2 regions of the Bradyrhizobium sp. WCU1 genome follow, and region 1 is predicted to be linked to the other one. Evidence: riboswitches for the same ligand, from Rfam matches in the RefSeq annotation. Region 1 holds a riboswitch; the other holds the start of a gene.
The links. Region 1 has a riboswitch for glycine ahead of gcvT (glycine cleavage system aminomethyltransferase GcvT). Riboswitches for the same ligand answer to the same signal wherever they lie in the genome.
Positions count from the first base shown of each region.

Region 1 (7,941 bases):
GGTCGGCGTAAAGCCGAGCTTGCGCAGCCCGGCGGCGAGCACGGTGGTGCGGCGATGCACGCCGCGTGCGATATGGGTCAATCCCTCGGGCCCGTGATAGACCGCATACATCGAGGCGATCACGGCGAGCAGCACCTGCGCGGTGCAGATGTTGGAGGTCGCCTTCTCGCGGCGGATATGCTGTTCGCGGGTTTGCAGGGCGAGGCGATAGGCCGGCGCACCACGCGAATCCACCGACAGGCCGACGATGCGGCCGGGCAGCGAGCGCTTCAGCGTGTCGCGCACCGCCATGTAGGCGGCGTGCGGCCCGCCATAGCCCATCGGCACGCCGAACCGCTGTGCCGAGCCGATCGCGATGTCGGCGCCGAGCTCGCCGGGTGAGGTCAGCAGGGTCAGCGACAGCAGGTCCGCGGCAACGATCGCAAGCGCCCCCTTGGCGCGCAGCGATGCGATCGCCGGCCGGAGATCGCGCACCGTGCCGGTCGTGCCCGGATATTGCAGCAACGCGCCGAGCACGTCGGCCTTGTCGAGCTCGGTGAGGGGATCGCCGACCACCAGCGCCCAGCCCAGCGGGGCGGCGCGCGTGCGCATCACGGCGAGCGTCTGCGGATGCACCTCCTTGTCGACGAAGAATACCTTCGCCTTGACCTGCGAGTGGCGCTCGGCGAGCGCCATCGCTTCGGCGGCCGCGGTCGCCTCGTCGAGCAGCGAGGCGTTGGCGACGTCGAGCCCGGTGAGGTCGCAGATCATGGTCTGGAAGTTGAACAGGGCTTCGAGCCGGCCCTGGCTGATCTCCGGCTGATACGGCGTGTACGCCGTGTACCAGGCCGGGTTCTCCAGGATGTTGCGCTGGATCACCGCCGGCAGGATGGTGCCGGAATAGCCTTGGCCGATCAGCGACGTGAATATCTGGTTCTGCGCGGCGAGCTCGCTCATATGCGCGAGCGCCTCGGTCTCGCTCAGCGCGCGGCCGAGATCGAGCGGCGCCTTCTGGCGGATCGACGCGGGCAGCGTCTCATTCATCAGCGCCTGCAGGCTCGCGGCGCCGACCGTCTCCAGCATCGCGTTGACGTCGCGCGGTGAGGGGCCGACGTGGCGGCGGACGAAATCGGTGGCGGCTTCGTTGATCGGCTTGAAGGGCGCGTTCATGGCGTGATCCTTTAGGCGGTGTGCGCGGCGTAGGCGGCCTCGTCCATCAGGCCGCCGAGCTCGCCCTTGTCGGCAATCTTGAGCTTGAAGAACCAGGCTTTGCCGCCGGCATCCGAATTGACCAGCGCGGGCTCGGCGGCGAGCGCCTCGTTGACCTCGATCACCTCGCCGGTGATCGGCGCGTAGACGTCGGAAGCGGCCTTGACGGATTCGACGACGGCGGCGGCCTCGGCCTTCTTCAGGCTGCGTCCGACCTTGGGCAGTTCGACGAACACGACGTCGCCGAGCTGCGACTGCGCGTAGTCGGTGATCCCGATCGTGGCGACGTCGCCCTCGATGCGGAGCCATTCGTGGTCGGACGTGTACAGCGTCGTCATGGAGAGATCCTCTGGCGTTTAGCGTTTGTAGGTATTGGGAACGAAGGGCGTGGACGCGACTTTCAGCGGCAGCCGCTGGCCGCGCAGTTCGGCGAAAACGGTGGTGCCGGCGGCGGAAAGAGCGGTCGGCAGATAACCCATCGCAACCGGTGCATTGAGGCTCGGGCCGAAGCCGCCCGAGGTCACCTTCCCGATCTGCTCGGACGAGGTGGCATCGGCAAACAGCGCGGCGCCCTCGCGCACCGGCGCGCGGCCCTCAGGCTTCAGACCAACGCGGCGGCGGGAAGCGCCTTGTGCGAACTGGCCGAGAATCTTGTCGGCGCCCGGAAAACCGCCGGCGCGAGCGCCGCCGCTGCGGCGGACTTTCTGCACCGACCATTCCAGTGCGCCTTCGACCGGCGTCGTCGTCGTGTCGATGTCATGGCCGTAGAGGCAGAGCCCGGCCTCGAGCCGCAGGCTGTCGCGCGCGCCGAGCCCGATCGGCAGCACGTCGGGATTGTCGAGCAGCGCAGTGACCAGGGCCTCCGCCTTGTGGGCCGGAACGGAAATCTCAAAACCGTCCTCGCCGGTATAGCCGGAGCGTGAGACGAAGCAGTCGATGTCGGCGACGCGGCGCGGGCCGGCGTCCATGAATTTCATCGAACTGACATCTGCACAAAGCTTCGCCAGAGCCGATTCGGCCTTCGGGCCTTGCAGCGCGATCAGCGCGCGGTCAGCCAGCGACAGGATCTCGCAAGCATCGGTGAGATGCGCGCGCAGATGCGCCTCGTCCTCGGCCTTGCAGGCGGCGTTGACCACCAGGAACAAATGATCGCCGAAATTCGCGACCATCAAATCGTCGAGCAGGCCGCCGTCATCGTTGGTGAATTGCGCGTAGCGCTGCCGTCCCGGCGCGATGCCGGCAATGTCCTGCGGCACCAGTTTTTCCAGCGCCAGCGCCGCGTCGCCGACCTTGCCGGATTTGGCCCTCAGCACGAGCTGTCCCATGTGGGACACGTCGAACAGGCCGGCGTCCTTGCGGGTGTGCAGGTGCTCCTTGAGCACGCCGGCCGTGTACTGCACCGGCATGTCGTAGCCGGCGAACGGGACCATCTTGGCGCCGCGCGCCAGATGCAGCGCATGCAGCGGGGTCTGTTTCAGCGGGGAAGTTTCGTGCGCAAGCATCACAGGGCCCTCGCGGTTCCCACGGGGACCTATTTCCCCTTGAGGAACCTGCAGAAAGCCCCATCTGTCGCTGTGCCTGAGAGTATTATCCCGTCGGCGGACGCAATCGGGGACAACCCCAGCGCCTCTTTCCAGATGTCAGACGTCACGCGGTCCTTTTGCCTGAGAGTTTCCGGGGCGGTTGCTCCTTCGGCGCCGGCCCAAAGAAAGGCCGGTCTCTCCCGACGTGACGGGTTAACAGGCCAGTAGAAAACACGCCGCCGCCAAGCCTGTCAACGCAGCTGCAACAACTATCCAATGGGCTTTGTGCTGCCGCGGCAAGCCCATGATCCGGCTGCACAGTTTCTGGACACCGCAGCTGGCAATGTCTAAAAGCGTTCGGCCGGAAATGACGCCTTTTTGCGACTGGCCGGCCCCATTTTTCCGATTGGATGAACATGAGCAGCGTCAACGACATCAGGTCGACATTTCTGAACTTCTTCAAGGAGAACGGCCACGAGATCGTGGCGTCGTCGCCTCTGGTGCCGCGCAACGACCCGACCCTGATGTTCACCAATGCCGGCATGGTGCAGTTCAAGAACGTCTTCACCGGCGTCGAGAAGCGCGGCTATCAGCGCGCCACGACCTCGCAGAAATGCGTCCGCGCCGGCGGCAAGCACAACGACCTCGACAATGTCGGCTACACCGCGCGCCATCTCACCTTCTTCGAGATGCTCGGCAACTTCTCGTTCGGCGACTACTTCAAGGAACGCGCGATCGAGCTCGCCTGGAATCTGATTACCAGGGATTTCGGGCTGAAGAAGGACAAGCTGCTCGTCACCGTCTACCACACCGACGACGAGGCGGCCGGCTACTGGAAGAAGATCGCGGGCTTCTCGGACGATCGCATCATCCGCATCCCGACCTCGGACAATTTCTGGGCGATGGGCGACACCGGCCCGTGCGGTCCGTGCTCCGAGATCTTCATCGATCGCGGCGAGCACATCTGGGGCGGACCTCCCGGCAGCCCGGAAGAGGATGGCGATCGGTTCCTCGAATTCTGGAACCTGGTGTTCATGCAGTACGAGCAGGTGACGAAGGAGGAGCGCGTGGCGCTGCCGCGTCCCTCGATCGACACCGGCATGGGCCTGGAGCGTATGGCCTGCATCCTGCAGGGCGTCGAGAGCGTGTTCGAGACCGATCTGTTCCGCCATCTGATCGATGCGGCTTCCTCGGCGCTCGGTCATGGGCCGAACGCGCAGAACGTCGCGTCGTACCGGGTGATCGCCGACCATCTGCGTTCGTCGGCGTTCCTGATCGCCGACGGCGTGCTGCCCTCGAACGAGGGCCGCGGCTACGTGCTGCGCCGGATCATGCGCCGCGCGATGCGCCATGCGCAGCTGCTCGGCGCGAGCGAGCCGCTGATGCATCGCCTGGTCTGGGCGCTGGTCCGCGAGATGGGCCAGGCCTATCCGGACCTGGTGCGCGCGGAGAAGCTGATCGAGGAGACGCTGCAGCTCGAAGAGACCCGCTTCCGCAAGACGCTGGTGCGGGGCCTGTCGATCCTCGACGAGAAGAGCGCCGGCCTCAAGAAGGGCGACATGTTCGACGGCGACACCGCGTTCACGCTGTACGACACCTACGGCTTCCCGCTGGATTTGACACAGGACGCGTTGAAGTCGCGCGGCATCAGCGTCGACCAGGCATCGTTCACCGATGCAATGAACCGCCAGCGCGAGAAGGCGCGCGCCTCCTGGGCCGGATCGGGCGAGGCGGCAACCGAGACGATCTGGTTTCCGCTGCGCGAGAAGCTCGGCGCAACGGAGTTTTTGGGCTATGAGACCGAGAGCGCGGAAGGCGCGGTGACGGCGCTGGTCAAGGACGGCGCCGAGGTCGATAGCCTCAAGGCCGGCGAGAGCGGCGCGATCGTGCTGAACCAGACGCCGTTCTACGCGGAGTCCGGCGGCCAGGTCGGCGATATCGGCGTGCTCACGGGCGAGGGCGTCAAATTCCGCGTCACCGACATGCAGAAGAAGGCCGGCGATCTGTTCGTGCATGTCGGCACGGTGGAGCAGGGCACGCTGAAGGCCGGCACGGCGCTGCAGCTCGAGGTCGACCACGCCAGGCGTTCGTCGATCCGCGCCAACCATTCCGCGACGCATCTGTTGCACGAGGCGCTGCGCCAGGTGCTCGGCGATCACATTGCGCAGCGTGGCTCGCTGGTCGCGCCCGATCGCCTGCGCTTCGACTTCGTGCATCCGAAGCCGATCACGCCCGAAGAACTCGCCCGGGTCGAGGACATCGCCAACGATGTCGTGCTCGAGAATGACGAGGTGACGACCCGCGTCATGGCTGTCGACGATGCCCGTGAGGCCGGTGCGCGTGCGCTGTTCGGCGAGAAATACGGCGACGAGGTCCGCGTCGTCTCGATGGGCAAGAGCGCCCGCGAGCATGGCCAGAACGCGCTCGGCTGGTCGGTCGAGCTCTGCGGCGGCACCCATGTCCGCCGCACCGGCGACATCGGCCTGATCTCGGTGACCAGCGAGAGCGCGGTCGCCTCCGGCGTCCGCCGCATCGAGGCGCTGACCGGGCGTCATGCGCGCAAGCATGCCAACGACACCATGGCGCTGGCCAAGACCGCGGCGGCCGAGCTGCGCACCACGATCGAGGACGTCCCGGCGCGCATCACAGCGCTGATGGAGGAGCGCAAGAAGCTCGAGCGCGACCTGTCCGATGCCCGGAAGAAGCTCGCGATGGGCGGCGGCGGTGCGTCGAACGGCGCGGCCTCGGCCGTTCGCGAGGTCGGCAATGTCAAGCTGCTGGCGCGCGCGGTCGAGGGCGTCGAGACCAAGGATTTGAAGAGCCTGGTCGATGACGGCAAGAAGCAGATCGGCTCCGGCGTGGTCGCGATCGTCGGCGTCACCGAGGACGGCAAGGCCGGCATCGTGGTCGGCGTCACCGCCGATCTGACCTCGCGGTTCAACGCGGTCGAACTGGTGCGCAAGGGCTCCGAGGTGCTCGGCGGCAAGGGCGGCGGCGGCCGGCCCGATATGGCGCAGGCCGGCGGGCCCGATGGCGCCAAGGCCGACGCCGCGCTGTCGGCGATCGAACAAGCGATGGCCGGCGCCTGACGGAAGGGCTGATCGTGGCGACAGCTCCGCTCAAGCCCACGATCAGCCATCCCGGACTGCGTGACCGTCTTTACGAGCTACTCGAGCGCGATGATTTGCCGCATTCGGGCGGCTCGCGGTTTGCCGGGTTCATCGTCGCGATCATCACCGTCGACGTGCTGGCGGCGATCCTGGCCTCGGTGCCCGAGATCGATGCACAGTTCGGATGGCTGCTGACCGCGGTCGAAGTCGCGGCAGTCATCGCCTTCGCGCTCGAATACGCCGCGCGGCTCTGGAGCGTGGTCGGCCATTCCCTGCGCGACATGACGCCGCTGAAGGCGCGGCTGGAATACGCCTGCTCGGCGCTCGGCGTGATCGACCTGCTCGCGTTCCTGCCGTCGGCCGTCGCCCTGGTCATCAACGACAAGATCGCATTGGTGCTGTTCGGCATGCTGCCGTTCCTGAAGCTGGTGCGCTATTCGCCCGCGATGCGTTCGCTTCTGGCGGCGCTGCATGCCGAGCGGCGCACGCTGTTCGGCTGCGTCGTGATCCTGACCGGCGCCGTGCTGCTGTTCGCCGCGCTGCTCTATGCCATCGAGCACAAGGTGCAGCCGGACAAGTTCGGCACCATGCCGCAGGCGATGTGGTGGGCGATCGTGACGCTCGGCACGGTCGGCTATGGCGATGTCGTTCCGGTGACGCCGCTCGGCCGGATCGTCACCGTGGTTGCGATCGTGGTCGGCTTCGCGATGATCGCGCTGCCGGTCGCGATCATCTCGAGCGCGTTCGCCGAGGAGGTCCGGCGCCGCGACTTCGTGGTGACCTGGGGCATGCTGGCGCGGGTGCCGCTGTTCTCGCATCTTGGCGCTGCCGACATCGCCGACATCATGCGCCTGTTGCGCTCGCAGACCATCGAGGCCGGCGAGGTGCTGGTGCGGCGCGGCGAGGCGGCCTCATCAATGTATTTCATCACGGCGGGCGAGGTCGAGATCGACCTGCCGAGCCAGCGGGTCCGGCTTGCCGACGGCACGTTCTTCGGCGAGATCGCGCTGCTGCGCAGGACCAATCGCTCCGGCACGGTAACGGCGACGCGCAAGACCAAGCTCTTGCTGCTCGATGCGCAGGACTTCCATGCCCTGATCGAGCGCATGCCGGCGCTCGCCGCACATGTCCGGGAGACGGCCGAGGCGCGGCTCGCCGATCCGCTCACGGCCGGCGGCGACCTCGCCGTCGCGGAGATCGCCCAGCCGCCCGGCGAGGCCGACGGCGGCATCCGGGACTAGTCAGTCTCTCCGCAGGAAAACGTAATCCGCCGAATACGCCGCACTCCCAAGCGCGCCGGCCTTGTCGCAGGCGCCGCTGAGCTCGCCGCCCGAGGTGTTGATCCGCTGCACCGTGGCAACACTGGAGAACAGGCCGTTGCCGCGGTGGGAAATCACTTCGAGCTTCAACCAGGCGATGTCGGCAGGGGTCGCGCCGGGCGCGCTGCCGGTGGTGCGGGCGGTCACTGCGCTGCCGTCGACATGCTCCCAGTTCGGGCCGGCATAGTGCCGGCCGACGGTGCGGCCGTCGGCGATCAGGGTGGCGACCGGTTCGCGGAACGACCAGGCGAGCTTGCCGTCGGTGACCGGCTTGCACTCGTAGACCTGCACACCCTCGGCATGGACTGACAGGACCGGAATCTCGCTAGGCGCCGCGACGGCGTCCGGCAGGGGATCGGCAGCTGATGCCGCCGACCCTGTGAGCGCGAATGATGCGAGCACGACGGCTCTGACAAGGGCCTTGGTCATGCTCGCACCCATCATTCCAAGACGGCAGCCTTTAGGTGGCCATCGCCTTCACGAGATTGTCGGACACCTTGTCGAGGAATCCGGTGGTCGAGAGCCAGCGCTGGTCGGCGCCGACCAGCAGCGCGAGGTCCTTGGTCATGTAGCCTTCCTCGACGGTCGACACGCAGACCTTCTCCAGGGTGGTGGCGAACTTCGCCAGCTCCGGATTGTTGTCGAGCTTGGCGCGGTGGGCGAGGCCGCGGGTCCAGGCGAAGATCGACGCGATCGAGTTGGTCGAGGTCTCCTTGCCCTTCTGGTGCTCGCGGTAGTGCCGGGTCACCGTGCCGTGGGCAGCTTCGGCTTCCACCGTCTTGCCGTCCGGGGTGAGCAGCA
Region 1 covers NZ_CM130280.1:6,174,175-6,182,115, forward strand. Annotated here, with positions in the region: gene gcvP (aminomethyl-transferring glycine dehydrogenase) at 1-1,149, opposite strand, end outside; gene gcvH (glycine cleavage system protein GcvH) at 1,161-1,526, opposite strand; gene gcvT (glycine cleavage system aminomethyltransferase GcvT) at 1,545-2,690, opposite strand; glycine riboswitch at 2,831-2,925, opposite strand; gene alaS (alanine--tRNA ligase) at 3,128-5,800, shown strand; gene ACTUWL_RS28855 (cyclic nucleotide-gated ion channel) at 5,812-7,062, shown strand; gene ACTUWL_RS28860 (DUF3455 domain-containing protein) at 7,063-7,569, opposite strand; gene ACTUWL_RS28865 (NADP-dependent isocitrate dehydrogenase) at 7,601-7,941, opposite strand, start outside.

Region 2 (7,941 bases), 150 kb from region 1:
CGTCGACAGGCGCTCCTGCATCGGAGCCTGGAAGACGCAATGATGGGCAGCCGACAGGGCTGCTTCCGCTTCGCTGCCGGGCTCGCAGACCGCTGCGTCGGCCTGAAAGCCGCTCCACACCAGTTCAGCCGGATTGCCGGACAGGAACTCGTCGGCCTTGTGCGCGTCGGCCAGGCACTCCTCGATGCCCTGCATCGCCTGCTGCGGCGTTTCGCCCGGCAGCAGGCCGAGACGGCAATCCAGTTCGCACCAGGCCGCGGTCGAACTGGCCCAATCGCCGCCCTTGATGATCCCGACGTTGAACTTGATCGGGTTCTTGACGCTGCGGAACCAGCTGTTGTCGAGCGCCCGGGCATTGAGCGCCTTGGTGTAATCCTGAAACGCGCGCACCAGATGCATCGCCGACAGGATGGCGCTTGTCCCGGTTTCCGAATAGGCGACATGCACCGGCGTGCCGCGGACGCGCAGGCGGAACCAGACGGCGCCGACCTGGGCACGCGTCAGCGTGTGTCCGGTTGGTTCGGGAATGAGGCAGGCGTCGGCGCGATAGCCGCGGATCAACGTCGACAATGCGCCGTTGCCGGTGCTCTCTTCCTCGGTCACGGTCTGCAGATGGATGCGTCCGCCCGGAACATAGCCGGCGTCGCGGATCGCATCGAGCGCGAAGATCATTGCCGAGACGCCGGCCTTCATGTCTTGCGCGCCACGCCCGAACATCCAGCCGTCCTGCACGGCGCCCGAGAACGGCGGCTGGTCCCAAAGGTCAGCAGGCCCTTCAGGCACCACGTCGATATGACCTTGCAGGATCAGGCTGCGCCCGCTGCCCTTGCTGTTGAGCGTCGCAACGACCTGCTGCGATCCGGCAAGATCGATGCCGTCCATCGGTGCTGCTTTCGGATGGCTCATCAGGTTGACGTCCGCAAGGCTGAATGCATCGACGTCGTAGCGGCGCTTGGCGAATTGCTCGGCCAGCCAATGTTGCTGTGGCGCCTCCTGTCCACGCAGGCTGCGGAATTGCACCATGCGCGACAGGAACGCGATCTGATCGTCGAAGTTTCGATCGACGGCCGCGCACAACTCGGCGGCAATCTGATCCGCCTTGGTCAACGTCCCGGTTGTCATGTCGCGCCTTTCGTGGAGCCTTGAGCAATGAGCGTTTCGGAAAGATGGCGCGCGCAACCGATGCGCGTGCCGATGGCGAGATTGCGTATCGGTCCGCCGAAGCGATTGCCAACGACACGCGTGCCGGCCGGAATGCCGCTCCGGGCCGCAATGCCATGCGTGCCCGTGACCCCAATGCGCATTGTCCCCTCCCGCGCTGAAGCGCTTTTCCCCATTACGACGCTAATCGTTGTCACGCGGCGATTCCCAGCGAATCCCGACTTGGACACACGCAAATACGCACATATTCTTCCTCTCCGGTCGGATGATTAGGGGAAAGCTGCGCGGGCAGGCTCGATCGCATCGGCCTGCGATGGCACCATTGAAGGCGTGTCGAGGTCGCGCCAGTCATCGATCGCACCCGCGATCATCTGTGCCGTCGCGGCCGAGAGTGTCCAGCCGAGATGACCGTGGCCGGTGTTGTAGAACACGCCAGGAATCCGTCCCGAGCGCACCACCGGCATCATGTTCGGCATCATCGGGCGCAGGCCCGCCCACGGCACGACCTTCGATGTATCGATCCCCGGAAAATGATGCCGCACCCAATCCACCAGCGGCTGGATGCGGTCGGCGCGGATATCGCGGTTGAAGCCGTTGAACTCGGCGGTGCCGGCGACGCGGAAGCGGTCGGCGCCGAGCCGGCTGGTGACGATTTTTGCCGCTTCATCGAGCAGGCTGACGGTCGGCGCAGCGTCGCGGCTTTGCGGCGCATCGAGCTGCACCGTGATCGAGTAGCCCTTCACCGGATAGACGTTGACGCGGTCGTTGAGCAGGCTTGCGAAGTGGCGGCTTGCCACGCCGGCGCAGATGACGATGCCGTCGGCCTGCAGCTCGTGCCGTTGCGCGACCTCGGCGTCATGCGAAGCGACGTCGTTCCAGCCGATGCGGAAACCGTCATCGCCGCGCGCGATGGTGTCGACATCGGCTTCATGGACAAAGCTCGCGCCGCGACGGATGCAGGCCTCGGCGAGACCGCGCGTGAACTTGTGGATATCGCCGGTCGCATCCGACGGCGTAAAGAAGCCGCCATAGCAGCTCGTCTGCAGCGCGGGTTCGAGGGTGCGGATTTCGTCCGCCGTCACCGGACGTCGGTCGAGGCCGCCTTGTTGCAGCAGCGTGTTGACGCGCAGGCCCGCGTCGAAGCCGGCCTTGTCGTGATAGACGTGCAGGATGCCGCGGCGCTCGAGATCGAAGGCGATGTTCTCGCGCTGCGCGATTGAGAACAGATACTTGCGCGCTTCGATTGCGAGCCGTGTGGTCTCGATGGTGTTGGCGCGATAACGGGTGATGCTGCCGACGAATTCGCCGATCCAGGAATATTTGTGCCAGCTCGGCTTCGGATTCATCAACAGCGGAGCGTCGCTTCGCAGCATCCAGCGCAGCCCCTTGAGAATGGTCGCGGCGCTGTTCCAGACTTCGGCATTGCTGGCGGAAAGCTGTCCGCCGTTGGCGAACGAGGTCTCCATCGCGGCGTAGCGATGCCTGTCGAGGACAGTCACCCGGTAGCCGCGCTCGAGCAGGGCATAGGCCGTCGTCACGCCGGTGATGCCGGCGCCGATGATCGCAATGTGTGGCATGGTGGTCTTCAGGCTCCCGTGGATTAGAGTCGCCGAACCGCCGGTGCAACCGGCTGTTTCAGCGCCCCATCTGTCACGGTACCTGAGAGCTTGATCCGCATCGGACCTGTGCCCGATCGCGAACTATCCCCTTCGGTGGACGTCACGGCCCTTGATGTGCGGTCGTGTCCGTCTCTCTCCAGATCGTCCTGACGATACAGTCCTTTTGCCTGAGAGTTTCCGGGGCGGTTGCTCCGTCGGCGCCGAAGCTGACAACACGAATGTTGTCGCTTCGATCTCTCCCGCATCGTCGAGTTGGACGGCCGGACCGTAGGCGAAGCCTCAAAAATGGACAAGGCTAAATTTCGATCTGGCAGTGCCAACGTGTTGTGCAGTGCAATCGACGTCAGTCGAGCGTCGCCAGCAGTGCCGCCATCAGGCGGCCGCGCTCGGCAAGGCTGTCGACCTCAATGTGTTCGTTGAGCGTATGCGCATCGGCGCCGCGAACGCCGAGGCCGTCGAGCGTCGGGATGCCCATTGCGCCGGTGAAGTTGCCGTCCGATCCGCCGCCGGCGCTGCCATGCGGCAGGTCGAGGCCCATCGCCGCTGCGAGGCCTTTTGCCTTTTCATACAGCGCCATGGTGCCGGCATCCGGCTCCCATACCGGGCGGGTGACGCCGCGCGTCACCTTGAAAGTGACGTCGTTGGCCGTGCCTGACAGCGCCAGCATGCGCTCGACGCCGCGGTCGAGATCGGCCTGGCGCTTGGCCATGCTGAGCGCTTCGCCGGTGCAGGTGGTCGCGACGCAATTGACCCATTGGCCGCCATGCACGACGCCGACCGAGAAGGTACAGTCCTCGGTGGTCATGCCGTCGATAGCGATGATCTGCCGGGCCATTTCCCGGATCGCGGAACGGCCGGAGGACAGCGTCGCGCCGGCATGGCTCGGCTTGCCGGTGGCTTCGAGGTTGAAGCGCGCGATCGCGTAGCGGCCGGTGACGACACCGTTGTTCGGCCGGCCGGGCTCCGGCACCAGCACATATTTGTTGCGTGCGGCCTCGGCCTCGATGATGTCGCGCGTCGAGGGCGTGCCGACCTCTTCATCGGGCGTGAACAGCACCGTGATCGGCAGCGGCGTCGTGAAGGACGCGCGAGCCAATTGCCGGATCGCTTCGATCGACAGATAGTTGCCGCCCTTCATGTCGAAGATGCCGGGCCCGAAGCACTTGTTGCCTTCGCGCCGCCATTGCAGCTTCTCGATGGTGCCGACCGGGTGCACGGTGTCGAGATGGCCGGCAATCAGGATGCCGGGCTGGCCTTGCTTCGGATGGGGGAAACGGGCGCGGACGCAGCCGGCAAAGCCCTGGCGTCCCGCGATGCGTTCGATCGTCGCGCCCATGATCGCCATCTCGCGCGCGGCGAGACCGAGCATGCGTTCGACCGCAGCCGCATCCCATGTCGGGCTTTCGCATTCCACCCAGCTGCGCAGGCCCTGCAGCATCGCTTCGGAATCAAACGGAAGATTGGCTGGGTTCATGTCGTTTCTCTCTAGTTGTTTGATTGCATGACTACGCATATCCGTACCTGCGCGCATGCTTATCGCACGAAAGGCTCAGGCGACGATTTTGTAAAGTCAAAATGCACCAGGCTTCTCGTTCATTCGTTCGTATACGTTTGATCTCGCCCGAAACCGATTGACGCGCATTGCGCTTGATGCAAGTCTCGATTTCACAAGCCATACAGCATGTTAGTTCGCCAAATAACGAACCGCATGCATAACGAATAAGCCGGCTTTGACCAGTTACACGTCAGGAGAGATTTCATGTTCCCTATCTCGCGTTGGAAGCGCCGCACGCTAGCGGCTGCGTTGACGGCGGTCGCGCTGTCGTTCGCGCCGCAGGAATTGTCGTTTACGCAACACGCCGTGGCCGCGGACAAGACCATCACCGCGGTAATGCATTCGGATCTGCGCGTCATCGATCCGATCCTGACCACGGCCTACATCACGCGCGACCATGGCTACATGGTCTACGACACGCTGGTGGCGACCGACTCCAACTTCAAGATCGAGCCGCAGATGGCGGACTGGAAGGTCTCCGACGACAAGCTGACCTACACGTTCACGCTGCGCGACGGCCTGAAGTGGCATGACGGCACGCCGGTGACCGCCGAAGACTGCGTCGCGTCGCTGAAGCGCTGGGCCAAGGTCGACGGCATGGGCCAGAAGCTGATGGACTTCACGGCGAGCCTTGAGGCCACCGATGCCAAGACGATCACGCTGAAGCTGAAGGAGCCCTACGGCCTGGTGCTGGATTCGATCGGCAAGCCGTCGTCGCGCGTCGCCTTCATGATGCCGAAGCGGCTCGCCGAAACGCCGCCGGACAAGCCGATCCCGGAACAGATCGGTTCGGGCCCCTTCAAATTCGTCCAGGCGGAATTCCAGCCGGGCGTCAAGGCGGTCTACGTCAAGAACAAGGACTACGTGCCGCGCAAGGAGCCGGCGAGCTGGACCGCGGGCGGCAAGGTCGTCAAGGTCGACCGCGTCGAGTGGGTCACGATGGCCGACGCGCAGACGGCGATGAACGCGCTGCAGTCCGGCGATATCGATTTCGTGGAGAACCCGTCGTTCGACACGTTGTCGATCCTCGAGGCCGACAAGGACATCAAGGTCGAGACGCTGAACAAGTTCGGCTTCCAGACGCTTGGCCGCATGAACTTCCTCTATCCGCCCTTCGACAACATCAAGGTTCGCCAGGCGGCGCTGCTGGCGATCAACCAGAAACAGGTGCTCGACGCGCTGGTCGGCAATCCCAAGTATTACAAGACCTGTGTCGCGTTCTTCATCTGCGACACGCCATTCGCGTCGGAGATCGGTGGCGAGACGCTGGCGAAGGGAGGCGACATGGCGGCGGCCAAGAAGGCACTCGCCGAGTCGGGTTACGACGGCACGCCGGTCGTCATCATGGCGCCCGGCGACGTCACCACGCTGAAGGCGCAGCCGGTCGTCGTTGCCCAGCAGCTGCGCGACGCCGGCTTCAAGGTCGATCTGCAGGCGACCGACTGGCAGACCGTGGTGACTCGCCGCGCCAGCCAGAAGGCGCCGAAGGACGGTGGCTGGAACATGTTCTTCACCAACTGGGTGAGCGCCGACGTCTCCAACCCGATCGCCAACCTCTCGATCGGCGGCCAGGGCAAGAATGGCGGCTGGTTCGGCTGGGCCGATGATCCGAAAATCGAACAGCTGAAGGATGCCTTCGTCCGCGCGCCGTCGCTCGACGAGCAGAAGAAGATCGCATCCGATATCCAGAAGGAAGCCTACGAGCAGGTCATCTACATCCCGCTGGGCCAGTATCAGGGACCGAGCGCATGGCGGAAGTCGCTGACCGGTGTGCTCGACGGCCCGGCGACGCCGATCTTCTGGAACATCGACAAGTCCGAGTAAGCGCGCCTTGATTCAGAATGGAATGGCCGGGGCTCGTCCCCGGCCATTTTCGTTTGCGTCGCCGCGTGCGGCGAGGCATGCGCCCGCCTGCAGCACGACGACAATGAAGCAGTGATCGGACCGAACCGATGGCCGCTAGGGCATGTGGCCCGATCTCGCGCTGCTCGTGCTCGACAGGCTCGTGAGCTGCGTCTGTCCGGCGTTGCCGCCGCTCATCCAGACCGCCGCGCCAGCGGCCAGCGCCAGCAGCACGCACGACACGATCGCGCCGCGGATCCATCGTTGGTAGATCGCGCGTTCGTCGGGCGGTGCTTCGCGGAATCTCTGCGCATTGAGCCCGTTGCTGCAATGAGCGGCGTCGTCGCCGTGCTCGAGCAGGGAAGCGCCATGGTCCGGCGCGGTGTTGTCAATCTGATTGCGACCGGCAATCCGATTGCGATCAGCAATCGTCATCGCCCAGCTCCAAAGACATTTGATCTCGGAATGCGAGAGCCGCGAAATGCGCGGCAGGAATTTTCCAACGCCTCGACAATACCACAGTCGGCGAGCACGGCGTGTGAACCTCGCCACAGCCGGTGGACACGATGAGGTGATGCGGGCCGGCCGCGCGCCCTGGCATGCCAATGGGCGCTCGCAAAGGGTTTGACGGCGGTCGCGCCGCGCCGATTTTGCCTGGCAAGTTGTCGTCTATTTCACAATCTACCTTGGGTTATCGAGGTATTGTTCTACGGGCTGGTGTCGGCGCCGCCCGGGATGCATCACCAGCCGTGCACGGCGGCGTCCATTGTTTCGCACCGATGGATTCACCCAGCTTCGGGGAAATTATCATGACAATCAATGTCAAGGCCTATGCGAACGCCGACGATATCCTGATCGCCTGGCAGCCGGGCACCTGGTCCAACGACTGGGTCGGTTTCCAGCTCGAGCGGCGCAACAACATCACGCAGCAGACGACCGTGCTGTCCAACCGCATTCCGCCGAAGCCCGGCGAGAAGCCGGTGGCGGACGCCGGCATCTCCTCGACTCAATCGCCGTTCCGGCGCTGCATCTGGACCGATCACAGCGTCGTCGACACCGACAACGTCTCCTACCGCGTCACCGCGATGAACAATGGTGCGAACGGCACCTTCACGCCCGATCCCGCCTCGGTGTCGGCATGGACGGCGCCGACGGTCGCTTCCGGCGATGCGGGCGGCGGCCTGTCGGCCTATTTCAACCGGGGCACGTTGATGTCCCAGATCGTCAGCCGCTTCGTGAAGGGCAATACGACCGACGACGCGCTGCGCAATTTCGTCAAGGGCCTGTCCGATCCGGCCAACCAGGCGCGGCGCTATTTGTCCGGCGACGCCCTGCACGAGATCCTGGGCTTTCTGCATGATGCCGACCTGCGCGGCAGCCAGGTGCATGCCGCCATCTACGAGATGAATGACGAGGAACTGGTCGGCGCGCTGAAGCCGTTCGGCAGCCGCGGCAACGTCCTGCTCGGCAATGGCAGTGCGACCAAACCGAACATCGCGGGCGAGCTCAGTAGCGCCGGCCTGACGGTCAAGCATCGCGACCTGTCGAATGCGGGCAGGTCGTCGCCCAGCGTTCACAACAAGTTCGTGGTCGAAAGCGACGCGCATGGCAACGCCATCCGTGTGCTGACCGGAAGCACGAACTGGACCACCACCGGGCTGTGCACGCAGCTCAACAATGTGCTGATCATCGAGAATGCGGTGATCGCCAAGCGCTACCTCGATCAGTGGGGCAAGCTGGTCGCCGCGGGCAACGCCATGCCGG
Region 2 covers NZ_CM130280.1:6,327,510-6,335,450, forward strand. Annotated here, with positions in the region: gene ACTUWL_RS29575 (ArgE/DapE family deacylase) at 1-1,122, opposite strand, end outside; gene ACTUWL_RS29580 (hypothetical protein) at 1,119-1,304, opposite strand; gene ACTUWL_RS29585 (D-amino acid dehydrogenase) at 1,431-2,738, opposite strand; glycine riboswitch at 2,807-2,922, opposite strand; glycine riboswitch at 2,926-3,032, opposite strand; gene ACTUWL_RS29590 (M20/M25/M40 family metallo-hydrolase) at 3,124-4,254, opposite strand; gene ACTUWL_RS29595 (ABC transporter substrate-binding protein) at 4,540-6,159, shown strand; gene ACTUWL_RS29600 (hypothetical protein) at 6,295-6,612, opposite strand; gene ACTUWL_RS29605 (phospholipase D-like domain-containing protein) at 6,987-7,941, shown strand, end outside.
Region 2: linked by a shared signal. The riboswitch ahead of ACTUWL_RS29585 (D-amino acid dehydrogenase) and the one ahead of gcvT (glycine cleavage system aminomethyltransferase GcvT) in region 1 are both predicted to bind glycine.